Regions from separate parts of the Stappia indica genome, predicted to be linked through region 2. Evidence: predicted binding sites of a transcription regulator. Region 2 holds the regulator's gene; the other holds the start of a gene.
What was found. The regulator LexA, encoded in region 2, represses DNA repair genes until DNA is damaged. The targets are predictions, from matches to a motif close to TGTTCNNNNTGTGTTCNG.

Region 1: a site for LexA is predicted at 3,938-3,955, ahead of recA (recombinase RecA). Genes of this name have one in related genera too.

The regions. Positions count from the first base shown of each region.
Region 1 is NZ_CP046908.1:1,205,298-1,212,556, forward strand. Features, by position in the region: gene alaS (alanine--tRNA ligase) at 1-2,484, opposite strand, end outside; gene recA (recombinase RecA) at 2,751-3,830, opposite strand; gene GH266_RS05815 (histidine phosphatase family protein) at 4,306-4,884, opposite strand; gene GH266_RS05820 (PfkB family carbohydrate kinase) at 5,075-6,016, shown strand; gene GH266_RS05825 (pseudouridine-5'-phosphate glycosidase) at 6,148-7,122, shown strand.
Region 2 is NZ_CP046908.1:354,337-361,595, forward strand. Features, by position in the region: gene trpC (indole-3-glycerol phosphate synthase TrpC) at 1-105, shown strand, start outside; gene moaC (cyclic pyranopterin monophosphate synthase MoaC) at 109-630, shown strand; gene GH266_RS01685 (molybdopterin molybdotransferase MoeA) at 663-1,877, shown strand; gene lexA (transcriptional repressor LexA) at 2,070-2,786, shown strand; gene GH266_RS01695 (ComEC/Rec2 family competence protein) at 2,821-5,454, opposite strand; gene gltX (glutamate--tRNA ligase) at 5,712-7,142, shown strand.

The DNA.
Region 1 (7,259 bases), 850 kb from region 2:
GACGACGATCGCCGCCTTGTTGTCTTCCGACGCGTTGACCAGAACGACGATGCCGGAGCCGATCTGGCCCTTGGCCTCGTCGGCCAGGCCCTTGAGATCCTTCGGGTTCAGGCCCTCGACGATGCGCGCCATCAGCTTGACGCCGCCGATCTCCCGCAGGCCATCACCCGCATCGCCCGCGCCGCCGCTCATGGCGAGCTTCTTGCGCGTGTCGGCAAGCTCGCGCTCCAGCCGGCGCTTTTCCTCCACCAGCGCCGCGACACGCTCGGCGACGTCAGCCTGGCCCGACTTCAGCACCGAGGCGATCTCGCGCACCCGCGCGTCCTGCCCGGCCAGATGCCGGCGGGCAGCCGCCCCGGTCAGCGCCTCGATCCGGCGCACGCCGGCGGCAACCGCGCCCTCAGTCACCAGCGTGACGAGGCCGATGTCGCCGGTTCGCGACACATGGGTGCCGCCGCACAGTTCCGCCGAATAGGTCTTGCCCGCCTTGTCGCCGCGCAGCGCCCGGCCCATCGAGACCACGCGGACCTCGTCGCCGTATTTCTCGCCGAAGAGCGCCATCGCCCCCTCCTCGATCGCCTCGTCGACGCCCATCAGACGGGTCTCGACGGCAGCATTCTGGAGCACGATCTGATTGGCGATCTCCTCGACCTCGGCCAGTTCCTCCGCCGACATCGGCTTGGGGTGCGAGAAGTCGAAACGCAGCCGCTCCGGGCTGACCAGGGAGCCCTTCTGCGCCACATGGGTGCCGAGCACCTCGCGCAGGGCCTCGTGCACCAGGTGGGTGGCCGAGTGGTTGGCGCGGATCGAGCCGCGCCGCGTGGCATCGACCAGGAGCTCCAGCGGCAGGCCGATGGTCACCTTGCCGGAAAGCACCCGCACCTCGTGGACGAAGAGGCCGTCGGCCTTCTTCTGAGTGTCGGTGACTTCCAGCTCGACGCCGCCCTCGCCGCGCATGCGGCCCGTATCGCCGACCTGGCCGCCGGACTCGCCGTAAAACGGCGTCTGGTTGAGCACCACGAAGCCGGTGTCGCCTTCCTTCAGCTCCATCGCCTCGCCGCCGTCACGCACCATCGCGGCGACCACGCCTTCGGCGGTCTCGGTGTCGTAGCCGAGGAAATCGGTCGCCCCGCAACGGTCCTTCAGCGTAAACCACACGGTGTCGGTGGCCGCCTCGCCGGAGCCGGACCAGGCGGCGCGCGCCTCGGCGCGCTGGCGCTCCATCGCGGTGTTGAAGGCGGCAAGATCGACGCTGACGCCGCGCGCGCGCAGGGCATCCTGCGTCAGGTCGAGCGGGAAGCCGTAGGTGTCGTAGAGCTTGAACGCGGTCTCGCCGTCGAACTCGGCGCCCTCGCCGAGGCCGGCGCTGGCATCGTCCAGGAGGGTGAGGCCACGCGCCAGCGTCTTGCGGAAGCGCCGCTCCTCGAGCTTCAGCGTCTCGGTGATCAGGGCCTCGGCGCGGGTCAACTCCGGATAGGCCCGGCCCATCTCGCGCACCAGGGTCGGCACCAGGCGCCACATCAGCGGCTCCTCGGCGCCCAGCAGGTGGGCGTGACGCATGGCCCGGCGCATGATCCGGCGCAGCACGTAGCCGCGGCCCTCGTTGGAGGGCAGCACGCCGTCGGCGATCAGGAAGCTGGCCGAACGCAGATGGTCGGCGATCACCCGATGGCTGGCGCGCTGCGCGCCCTCGGCCTCCACGCCGATCGCGTTTTCCGAAGCCGAGATCAGCGCGCGGAACAGGTCGATGTCGTAATTGTCGTGCACGCCCTGCAGCACGGCGGCGACGCGCTCCAGCCCCATGCCGGTGTCGATCGACGGCCGCGGCAGGTTGATGCGCTCGCCCGGCAGCTGCTCATACTGCATGAAGACGAGGTTCCAGATCTCGATGAACCGGTCGCCGTCCTCTTCCGGCGAGCCCGGAGGGCCACCCCAGATGTGGTCGCCGTGATCGTAGAAGATCTCCGAACACGGACCGCAGGGGCCGGTGTCGCCCATCGCCCAGAAATTGTCCGAGGTCGGGATGCGGATGATCTTGTCGTCAGGCAGGCCGGCGATCTTCTTCCACAGCGAGAAGGCCTCGTCGTCCTCGGCATAGACCGTCACCAGCAGCCGCTCCTTCGGCAGCGCGAATTCCTTGGTGATCAGGTTCCAGGCGAGCTCGATGGCCCGGTCCTTGAAATAGTCGCCGAAGGAGAAGTTGCCCAGCATCTCGAAAAAGGTGTGGTGGCGGGCGGTGTAACCGACATTGTCGAGGTCGTTGTGCTTGCCGCCGGCGCGCACGCATTTCTGCGCCGTCGTCGCGCGCTGGTAGTCGCGCTTCTCGAGGCCGGTGAAGACGTTCTTGAACGGCACCATGCCCGCATTGGTGAACATCAGGGTCGGGTCGTTGCGCGGCACGAGCGGGCCCGATGCGACGATCTCGTGACCGTTGCGCCCGAAATACTCGAGAAAGGCAGACCGGATTTCGTTTACGCCGCTCATCAGGATCCCATCCGTTGCGCCGCGCCTGCCCGCCTGTCCCGCGGTCTTCGAATGGTCCGGAAGGGGGAGCGCGCCTGTCTTCGTTCTTGTGCCCGCTTTTAGCTTTGTGCCGGCAGCAAGTCCAGCGCGCGCCACGCCTTCGGCGGCGTCTTGCAACAGCAACCCTGGGCGGACCGCAAGCCACCCTCCCGCGGACCTGCCCTCGCGTTCATTTGGCCGGCGCCCCAAAAACAAACAGCCGCCCCGAAGGGCGGCTGCGGCAGTTGTTACTCGTCGGAAGCTCCGTCGTCGTCGCTTTCCGAGAAGGGATCGGTGATCCGCTCCGCGATCAGGCCGGCGTTCTGCCGGATAGCCAGTTCGATCTCCTCGGCGGCCTCCGGATTGTCGCGAAGGAACTGCTTGGCGTTCTCCCGGCCCTGGCCGAGCCGCTGGCTGTTGTAGGAGAACCAGGCGCCCGACTTCTCGACGATGCCGCCCTTGACGCCGAGATCGATGAGCTCGCCCATCTTCGAGACGCCCTCGCCATAGATGATGTCGAACTCGACCTGACGGAACGGGGGGGCGAGCTTGTTCTTTACTACCTTGACGCGGGTCTGGTTGCCGATCACCTCTTCGCGGTCCTTGATCGCACCGATGCGGCGGATGTCGAGGCGCACGGAGGCGTAGAACTTCAGCGCGTTGCCGCCGGTCGTCGTCTCGGGCGAGCCGAACATCACGCCGATCTTCATGCGGATCTGGTTGATGAAGATGACCATGCACTTGGAGCGCGAGATCGAGGCCGTCAGCTTGCGCAGCGCCTGGCTCATCAGCCGCGCCTGCATGCCCGGCAGGCTGTCGCCCATCTCGCCGTCGAGCTCCGCCTTCGGCGTCAGCGCGGCGACCGAGTCCACCACCAGCACGTCGATGGCGCCGGAGCGCACCAGCGTGTCGGCGATTTCCAGCGCCTGCTCGCCGGCATCCGGCTGGGAGATCAGCAGGTCGTCGATATTGACGCCGAGCTTGCGGGCATAGATCGGGTCGAGCGCGTGCTCCGCATCGATGAAGGCGCAGATGCCGCCCTTCTTCTGGGCCTCCGCAATGGTGTGCAGAGCCAACGTCGTCTTGCCCGACGATTCCGGTCCGTAAATCTCGACGATGCGGCCACGCGGCAGGCCGCCGATGCCCAGCGCGATGTCGAGGCCGAGCGAGCCGGTCGACACGGTCTGGATCTCGACCACCTGGCCCTGACCCATCTTCATGATGGAGCCCTTGCCGAAGGCGCGTTCGATCTGTGAAAGGGCGGCGTCGAGCGCCTTGTTCTTGTCCATCTGCATGCCTTCGACCAAGCGGAGTGAATTCTGTGCCATGAGGCTACCATCCTTATTTCACGCCGCGCCCGGCGATTCAAACTGCGCTTTTGTACCAGTTTTGTTCTCATCAAGCAACAAGCATCAACATACTGAATATGTTTGACTATTCGATATATGTTCCGCTATTGTTCATGAACCCACGTCATTCGTGTTCTGCCGCCGGAGGGCGAGAATCGGTTGCAGGCGGAAGACAAGCCCAGCGGAAGACGTGGTGCGGGCGCGATCAGGAACGGTTCTGCCGGAACGCACAGGCCATCGGAACGGGCGGCAGAGGCGCGGCCGGAGCCGTGGGCAGGGCTGCCGCCGCGCGAGGGCGGACGGAGGAACCGGGCGGCGGGATTGGGCAGCAGGACTGGGCAGCAGGACTGGGCAGCGAAACCCTGCCTCCAGGTGCGAGGCGCAACGGAGTTACAAGGAGATCAAAGGACCCGGAAGGACGGCAGGCGCGCAAGCGCGACGGCACAAGGCCGCTTCAAGTCCAGATGTCGTCCACGCCGTTTTCGACGACGTGGACGACGCCCTGCGGCTCTTTCAGACGCAGGATCTGCGCATCATCGAGGCCGAGGCAGATGCCGCGGATGACCTTGCCGATCTGGCCGTGTGCCACGGCGATGGTCGGACGCGAGAGCATGCCGAGCCAGCGGCTCGCCCGCTCGCGAAGGTGGGCGAGCGTCTCCCCGCCCGGCGCGCCGAAATACCAGTCGTAGTCCGGCTTTCCGGCCATGTGTGCGGGAAACCGCTCGATCATCTCGGGCTTGGTGAGGCCGCTCAGCTGCCCGAGATCAATTTCCTTGAGCAGGTCCGTTGCGACCGGCCGGAGGTCGAAATGCTGCCGGATATTGGCGACCGTCTCCTGCACCCGCCCGATGGGGCTCGCCATCTGGTCGAAGCCGTCTGGCGAGTCGAGCTCCCGCGCCAGGATCTCGCCGAGCCGCTGCGCCTGCTGCCGGCCCGTCTGCGTCAGAGGAGAGTTCAGATGACCCTGGGCCCGGCCGGCCAGGTTCCACTCGGTTTCGCCATGGCGCATGAAGACAAGTCGCGGGTGCTGCAAGGGATCGGTCCGCCATCGGTTGGGACATGACGCTCGAAAGGCGCCGGAGAGGAGCCCCGGCTACCCTTGCTGATCGGAAAAATCAACGCACGCCGCAGCGCTGGTGGCGGCAAGCCGGTGAAGCCCCTCCCCTCGCATTGCGCGAGCCGGTATAAGCGGTTGCAAGGACAAAGGCCGGAGACCTGCCCGCATGCCGATTGCCGCCTTCGGCGCCATCCATCTCGACACGATCGCCCATGCGGACCGCCGGATCCTGCGCGAAACCTCCACGCCGGCAGCACTTGCCATACGGCCCGGCGGCGTCGCGACCAACGTGGCGCGTGCGTTGGCGCGACTCGACTGCCGCATCGCGCTGGCCGGCCGGCTGGGACGCGAGGCGGAGGCCGACGGGCTGCTGGTGCAGCTGACGGCGGAAGGCGTGGAGACGGGAGCCATCCGCCGCAGCGACCTGCCGAGCGGGCGCTATCTCGCGCTGCACGATCCCGACGGAACGCTGGCGGCGGCGGTGGTCGATGCCCGCATCACCGAGACGCTGGAGCCGGGCGCGCTGCTACCACTGACCGAGGCGCAAGCGGCGGCGGGCTGCTGGTTTCTCGATGCCAACCTGCCGCAGCCGCTTCTGGCGGAACTGGCGGAGACGGCGGGAGAGCGGATGCTGGCTGCCGACGCGGTCTCGCGGGCCAAGGCCGCACGGCTCGGCCCGATCCTGCCGCGGCTCGATCTGCTGTTCTGCAACCGTGCGGAGGCCGCCGCCCTGCTCGGGCGGGATGGCGAACAAGACGGGGAGCAGCAGGAAGAGGACGGCGCGGAGACGGCAAACGCGCTGGTCGAGGCCGGAGTAAAGGCCGTTGTGATGACCCGCGGCGCGGCCCCCGTGCTTCTGGCGACCCGCTCCGGCATCGACGAGATCTCGCTGACGACATGCGATGGCGCAGCCGCTCCTCCGCCGCGGGTCGTGGACGTGACCGGGGCGGGAGATGCGCTGATCGCCGGCACGCTGGCGGGCCTGGAGCACGGATTGCCGCTTGCACGGGCGGTCGCGGCCGGCATGCGCGCCGCGGCGCTGACGCTGGAAAGCCCTGGCGCGGTGGCGGACACATTGACGTGGGCAGCAATCGCGCCGAGGAGATAGAAAAGGATGCGCGGCAGCCGCCACCCGGCCATGCGCAAACGGGGTGGCCGGGCGCCTCGACAGCGACGGGGCGCCGGCCCTATAAGGCGGTCCGCACCCGGCAGGGTACGGCAGGACGGAGCGAATTCGACATGCTGGACAAGGATATGACCGGGCTGGCTTCGGTACTGCAGCTGGGCGAAGAGGTCGCAGCGGCACTGGCCGAGAGGCGCCCCGTGGTGGCGCTGGAATCGACCATCATCACCCACGGCATGCCCTGGCCGAAGAATGTCGAGACCGCCCGGCTGGTCGAGGCGGACATCCGCGCCGGCGGCGCCGTCCCGGCGACGATCGCCGCCCTCGACGGCAAGCTGCATGTCGGCCTGTCCGACGGCACGCTGGAGCGGCTGGCCAAGGCCGAGGGCGTGATGAAATGCTCACGCGCCGATCTCGCCATCGCGCTAGCGACCGGCCGACCCGGCTCCACGACCGTCGCCGCGACGATGATGGCCGCCCATGCGGCCGGCATTGCGGTCTTCGCCACCGGCGGCATCGGCGGCGTGCATCGCGGCGCGGAGACGAGCTTCGACATTTCCGCCGATCTCGACGAGCTGGCGCGAACGCCCGTCTGCGTGGTGGCGGCCGGCGCCAAGGCGTTGCTCGACCTGCCCAAGACGCTGGAAGTGCTGGAAACGCGCGGCGTGCCGGTGATCGCGCACGGGCAGGACGCCTTTCCGGCCTTCTGGTCGCGCGACAGCGGCCTTGCCGCGCCCTACCGCATGGACACGGCGGACGAGATCGCCGGGCTGCTGGAGCTGCGCGCCCGGTTCGGCGACCATGGCGGCGTTCTGGTTGCCAATCCGGTGCCGGAGGCGGACGAAATCCTCCCCTCGCAGATCGCCTCGGCCATCGAGCAGGCGCTGGCGGAAGCGGCAAGACGCGGCGTCAGCGGCAAGGCGGTGACACCCTTCGTCCTGGCGATGATCTACGAGCTCACCAAGGGGCGCAGTCTCGTCACCAACATCGCGCTGGTCCGCAACAATGCGAGGCTGGCAGCGGCAATCGCGGTTGAGCTGGCCGGACGACGGAACAAGGCCGCGGCAGACCGTCTCTCCTCTGACGTGTAACTGCCGCATTTTATATGCTTAACTCGCTGCGACCGGCAGCCATGGGGGGCGCCGAACGATGCTCCCACCCGCGCCGGTCGCCGGAGTCCAATACGGCCCTGCCCAGCCCGTCCCTCGGGCGGCAACGAGGGCGAGAC
Region 2 (7,259 bases):
TGCGGCATCTCTACCTTCCTGATCGGCGAGAGCCTGATGCGCCAGGACGACGTGACGGGTGCGACGCGCGCGCTGCTGGCGCGCCCCGGCCTTGCTGCGGAGTAGGACATGGTCGGCACATCTTCTGGAGACGCTTCCCCGCGCCTGACCCATCTGGACGAGAGCGGCGCGGCCAACATGGTCGACGTCTCGACCAAGGAGGTCACCTCCCGCGAGGCGCGCGCCGAAGGCCATGTGCGCATGAAGCCGGAGACGCTGGCGCTGATCCTGTCGGGCTCGGCCAAGAAGGGCGACGTCATCGCCACCGCCCGCATCGCCGGCATCATGGCCGCCAAGCGCACCCATGAGCTGGTGCCGCTCTGCCATCCGCTGCTGCTGTCCAAGGTCGCGGTCGACATCGTGCCGGATGAGGCGCTTCCGGGCTTGCGCGTCACCGCGATGGCCCGCGTTTCGGGCCAGACCGGCGTCGAGATGGAGGCGCTGACCGCCTGCTCGGTCACCTGCCTGACGATCTACGACATGGCCAAGGCCGTCGACCGCGGCATGACCATCGGCGGCATCCGCGTTCTCGCCAAGTCCGGCGGCAAGTCCGGCGACTGGACCGCGGCAAGCGAAACCAACCCCGCCTGACACAAGGCCAACTGACGTGAGGGACGGCTGACATGGCGCTGATCTCGGTCGACGAAGCCCTGTCGCGACTTCTCGGCGGCATCGAGCCTGTCGGAGGCGAGACCGTGCCGCTCGCCAGCGCCAACGGCCGCGTGCTCGCCGCCGACCTTGCCGCGACGCGCACCCAGCCGCCCTTTGCAGCCTCCGCCATGGACGGCTATGCGGTGCGCGCGGCCGATATCGCCGCGGTTCCTGCAACGCTCAAGCTGATCGGCGAAGCCCCTGCGGGCCGCGCCTTCACTGGTGCCATCAAGGCGGGCGAGACCGTGCGCATCTTCACCGGCGCCCCGCTTCCCGAAGGCAGCGACACGATCCTGATCCAGGAGAACACCGAGCGCGACGGCGATCTCGTCACCGCACTGGAAAGCGCCCCGCCGGGCAAGTTCGTGCGCCCCGCCGGGCTCGACTTCAAGGCCGGCGAGACGCTGCTCGCCGCCGGCACGCGGCTCGACTATCGCCGCCTTGCGCTGGCGGCGGCCATGAACCACCCCGTGCTGGAGCTGCGCCGCCGGCCGAAGGTCGCGATCCTGGCGACGGGCGACGAGCTGGTCGAGCCGGGCGAGCAGCCTGGGTCGGACCAGATCATCGCCTCCAACCATGCCGGCATTGCCGCCCTGGTCGAGGATTGCGGCGGCGAACCGCTGCAGCTCGGCATCGCCGCCGACCGGCGCGAGCACATTGCCGAGAAGATCGCCGGGGCACGGGCGGCCGGTGCCGACATTCTCGTGACGCTCGGCGGGGCTTCCGTCGGCGATCATGACCTGGTGCAGGAAGTGCTTGCCGCCTCCGGCATGGAACTCGGCTTCTGGCGCATCGCCATGCGGCCCGGCAAGCCGCTGATGGCCGGCCGGATCGAGGGCATGCGCGTGCTCGGCCTGCCGGGCAACCCGGTCTCCAGCCTCGTCTGCGGCGTTCTCTTCCTGCGCCCGCTGATCGACGCCCTGCTCGGCCGCCCGCCGCGCCGGCGCGACGCCGAGCTGCTGCCGCTGGCCGCCGATATCGGCGGCAACGACCAGCGCGAGGACTATCTGAGGGCCCGCATCCTGCGCCAGGACGATGGCACGGAGCGCGTCGCCCCGTTCGAGCGGCAGGATTCCTCCATGCTGGCAACGCTCACCCGCGCCGATGCGCTGGTGGTGCGCCCGCCCCACGCCGCCCCCCTGCCCGCCGGCACGCCGGTCCCGGTCCTGCGCCTGCCTCAAGGCTGAACCGGCCCCAGAGCTGAGCCGCCCCCGCACCTCGCCGCTTCTTGTTTCGTTCCTCCAGGGGCATTGTGGAACAAGGCAGGAACGGTTAGACTATGTTCATGATTTGTACATAGCCTGAGTCGCAGGCAGCGATCGGCAGCATCCGGCCGGCTTCGGCCCGGCTGCTGAGCCAGAGCGGGGGGACCCAAGCGCATGTTGACGCGCAAGCAGCACGAATTGCTCCTGTTCATCCACGAGAGGCTGAAGGAAACCGGCGTTCCTCCCTCGTTCGACGAGATGAAGGACGCGCTCGACCTGCGGTCCAAATCGGGCATCCACCGGCTGATCACCGCGCTGGAAGAGCGTGGCTTCATCCGCCGCCTGCCGAACCGCGCTCGCGCGCTGGAGATCGTCAAGCTGCCGGAATCCGTCGCGCCGGGCCTTGCCTCGCAGCGCGGCCAGGGCTTCTCGCCCTCCGTCATCGAGGGCTCTCTCGGCAAGACGCCGCCGGTGGAGCGGCCCCCCGCCCCGCCGCCTGCGGCCAATGACAGCGTCGAGATCCCCGTCATGGGCCGCATCGCCGCCGGCGTGCCGATCGAGGCGATCCAGTCCCACAGCCACACCATCGCCATGCCGGCCGACCTGCTCGGCAACGGCGATCACTATGCGCTGGAAGTGCGCGGCGATTCCATGATCGAGGCCGGCATTCTCGACGGCGACACGGTTGTGATCCGCCGTTCGGACAGCGCCGACAGCGGCGACATCGTCGTCGCCCTGATCGACGACGAGGAAGCGACGTTGAAGCGCCTGCGCAAGAAGGGCGCGTCCGTCGCACTGGAGGCCGCCAATCCGGCCTACGAGACCCGTATCTTCGGTCCGGGGCGCGTGCGGATCCAGGGCAAGCTCGTCTCGTTGTTCCGCCGCTACTGAGGGCGGGCGCCGGACGGAGCGCGGCACTGCACGGTTATTTCGGCGTCCAGGGTCGGCGACGCCCGTAGCTCGGGCGCACCGCGATATCGAGCGGCCCGGCAGCCCCGGCGTGAGGAATACCCTGCCGCGCCGGAGGGAACTTGGGAGAGTGCGCCGAAGAGAGCGCTCGAGGGGGCTCTGGAGGGACAGGGTCGGATGGGCCTGCGGGCACGCCCGCTGGTCCGGCAGGGGCCGCATCCGAGCCGCCGGAAAGGGCAGCGGAGACGGCAGCAGGATCGGCGGCATGCGTTGATGCCGCGGCGGAGCGTGGAGCCGGCGAAGGTCCGGCTTCCGGCATCGAAGAGGCCGCAAAATCGGGCGCAGAATCGGGCGCACTGAAATAGAGCGCAACGGCGCCGTCGCGGGCAAGCCGAGCGCCGTCGAACACTTGCCGCGCCCGGCAATCGGGCGGGGCGATCAGCGCTGAGACGATGATGTCGACCTTGCGGCAGTCCTCCTCGAAGGCGGCGCTGTCGCGCACCAGCGAGACCAGCAGTGCGGGCGGGCCTTGCGCCGCTGCGACGGGTCTTGGCTCTGGCCCTGATCCTGACCCTGGTCCTGGTCTTGGTCCTGGTGGCGCGTTGGCGGAGGTTCCGTGCCGGGTCCCCGCCCCCGGCGAGCCGTGCGCCCGCACCAGGCAGGCGAGCTTGTCGCAGTGCATATCCTTGGCGGAAATCCGCCGGTTCCCGTGCTCCCGTACGCCGACGCCGTCGGCCCGCAGCCACACCTCCGGCAGGAAGCCGCTCGGGCGCGAGGAAACGCGCAAGTCCCCCGCTGCATCACGGACGGCGATGGTCGTGCCGTTCGCCGATATCAGCATGTCCGGCTGCCGGTGCTGGGCATAAAGCAGCACCGAGGCGGCAAGCGGCAACAGGGCCACTGGGCGATATCCCCGCGGCGCGAGGCAGGCAATGAGCCCGGCCGCGACCACGGCCAGCGTGCCGGCGAGCGAGGGCGCACCGATCACCCCGTCATCCGGCGTCAACCCGCTCACCCAGGTTGCCATCGCCACGACAAGATCGATGCCCGCCCCCATCGCCGCGAGCGGCAGCGCCTCCAGCCCGAAGGGCAGCAGGGCCAGCGCCAGCACGGCGAAGGGCATCACGACCAGCGTCACCACCGGCATTGCCAGCAGGTTGCCGAGCGTGCCGAGCGGCGAGATGCGGTGGAAGTGATAGGCGCCGATGGCCCCGGTCGCGAGACCCGCGATCAGCGAGGTCAGCAGCAGGCCCCAGAACCACCCCGCAGCCCCCGACGTTGCCGCCTGCAGCAGCCCGCGGCCGGGCGGCGCCATCGGCGCCTTGCGTTCGCGCGCCGCGCGCCGGCGGGTGATCTCCTCATAGGCGGCGACCAGCGCGATGACGGCGGCGAAGGACATCTGGAACCCGGGATCGAGCAACGCCTCCGGCAGGACGGCGAGAATGAGGAAGACGGCAATCGCGACATTGCGCAACGTCAGGGCGCGCCGGGCGAAGATCCGCCCGCAAAACACCAGCACGATCATCACGAAGGCGCGCTGCGTGGCGATCGAGCCGCCGGAAATGCCGAGATAGAACACCGCCGCCGACATGGCCGCAACGGCCGCCCAGGCGTCGATCCGCCGTTCCTGCACGAGGTGCGAGGACAGCGCCAGCAGCCCCCGCACGACGAAGAAGACGGAGCCTGCGAACAGCGCCATGTGCAGGCCGGAAATCGCCAGGATATGGGCAAGGCCGGCGGTCCTGAGCGCCTCCGTCACCGGCTCGGGGATCAGCGACCGGTCGCCGGTGATCAGCGCGATGGCGAGCGCGGCCGCCGTCGTCTCGCCGAGCGCTTCGAGGATCCGCGCGGCAATCGCCAGGCGCAGGTGGGCGACCCCGGCCTTCAGCCGCAGGGACACGGGCGCCGGCCCCAGATCGACGCGGCTCGGCGCACCGAAGGCAAAACCGGTCGCGCCGATCCCGTCGAAGAAGGCGCGAAAGGCAAAGTCGTAGCCGCCGGGAATCACGGCAGCAGAAGGCGGCATCAGCCTGGCCCGCAGCCGCACACCCTCGCCCACGCCGATGCTCTCGCCATCCGGACCGCCGCGCAGGGATACGCGGACCCGGTAGGGCGTGGCCGTCGCCGCAAGCCGCTCTATCCCCGCAACGCGCAGGAGCAGCCGCGTGCCGCGGTCGGTGCGCTCGGCCTCCTCCACGAAGCCGGTCAGCGTCACGCTGCGCGCCCGGTCGATCACCGGCGCGCCGACCAGCTCGGTGCGCAGCGCCCCGGTGAAAACGCCCGACAGGACAAGGGCAAGCACCAGGAGCGGCAGGGCCGATGCACCGCGGCGCGCGGCGAGAAACCAGCCCGCCCAGGCAAGGGCGGCAGCGGGCGCAAGGACGAGGACAAGCGGCTCGGCCGGCAGGCGGAAATAGACGGCGATGCCGAGGGTGAAGGCGAGCGCGGCGTAGGCAAGCCCGCGACCCTGCGCAAGGCTTTCACTTGCTGCTGCCGCAAACCTTGTCCCCGGCCCCTGCGGTTCGTGCCATCCTGTGCGGGCTCGCCGACGACGGGCAAGCAGGTCCGCAAGCGGCAAGGCAGGCAGCGCAAGCCAGCGGCGCTCGGCCCGACGGCCTTGCACCGTGTCAGGTAGCGTGTCAGGCACCATGCCTTGTCGTGCCTGCCTGTCGTCGCCCTCGCCCGTCCGGGACACCCCAGCCGCCCCTCCCCCTGGCTGCTGCGTGCCACCGAACGCTCAAGCATTGGTGGCGCGCCGCCGCTGTGCTACACGGTCGCCGACCGTGCCAGAACCGGAGCGTTGCATTGCAACCCGGGTTCGCGCAAGACGCGAAACGGCACCGGACAGTCCCGAAGGCTCGCCGGACGCACCGTCCCGGCACCGCCACCGATCACGAGGCCTTTTGAATGAGCTCTCCCGTCGTCACGCGCTTTGCGCCCTCCCCGACCGGCTACCTGCATATCGGCGGCGCCCGCACGGCGCTGTTCAACTGGCTCTATGCCCGCCGCTTCGGCGGCAAGATGCTGCTGCGGATCGAGGATACCGACCGGGAACGCAGCACCGATGCGGCGATCTCCGCGATCCTCGACGGGCTGACCTGGCTCGGCCTCGACTGGGAGGGCGAGGCGATCTCGCAGTTCGCCCGCGCCGCGCGCCACCGCGAGGCGGCCGAGAGCCTGATCGAGAAGGGCATGGCCTATCGCTGCTACGCAACGCCGGAAGAGCTGACCGCGATGCGCGAGGAGCAGCGCGCCAACGGCCTGCCGCCGCGCTATGACGGGCGCTGGCGCGACCGCGATCCCTCCGAGGCGCCGGCCGGCGTCAAGCCGGCGATCCGCCTCAAGGCGCCGGTCGACGGCGAGACGGTGATCGAGGACAGGGTGCAGGGCCGCGTCGTCTTCCCGAACAAGGACCTCGACGACCTGGTGCTGCTGCGCTCCGACGGCACGCCGACCTACATGCTGGCCGTCGTCGTCGACGACCACGACATGGGCGTCACCCACATCATCCGCGGCGACGATCACCTGACCAATGCCGCCCGCCAGACGCTGATCTACCAGGCGCTCGGCTGGGACGTGCCGGTGATGGCGCATATCCCGCTGATCCACGGGCCGGACGGGGCCAAGCTGTCGAAGCGCCACGGCGCGCTCGGCGTCGAGGCCTATCGCGCCATGGGCTACCTGCCGGCCGCCATGCGCAACTATCTCGCGCGCCTCGGCTGGAGCCATGGCGACGACGAGATTTTCTCGACCGAAGAGATGACCGGCTGGTTCGATCTCGACGCCATCGGCAAGTCGCCCTCGCGCTTCGACTTCAAGAAGCTGGAGAACCTCAACGGTCACTACATGCGCGCCGCCGGCGCGGATGAGCTGCTGGCCGACTTCACCAGCTTCCTGCCGCATGCGGAGAACGCGCAAGGCCTGCGCAACTGGCTGCAGGATCCGGCGCATGTCGAGATGTTCCGCACCGCCCTGCCGGGGCTGAAGGAGCGCGCCAAGACCCTGGTCGAGCTTGCCGACAGCGCCGAATACCTGTGGGTGCAGCGCCCGCTCGCCATGGACGAGAAGGCCGAAAAGCTGCTGGAGGCGGACGATGCGCGCAAGGTGCTCGCCGACCTGCATGGCCGCCTGTCCGCACTCGAGACCTGGAGCGCGGAAGCGACCGAGGAAGCCGTGCGCACCTATGCCGAGGAGACCGATCTCAAGCTCGGCAAGGCGGCGCAGCCGCTGCGCGCGGCGCTGACCGGCCGGGGCACCTCGCCCGGCATCTTCGATGTGCTGGCCGTGCTCGGCCGCGAGGAATCGCTCGCCCGCATCGCCGACCAGGCCGCCGGCTGACCCGATACGGCCCGGCACCTGCGCCGGCCGGAACCAGGCGGCGGCCCGATCCCGGCCGCCGCCTGCGGTTCACATGAACCCGCCGTCACCCTGTGACGAAAGCGTTAGGGAGGCGCG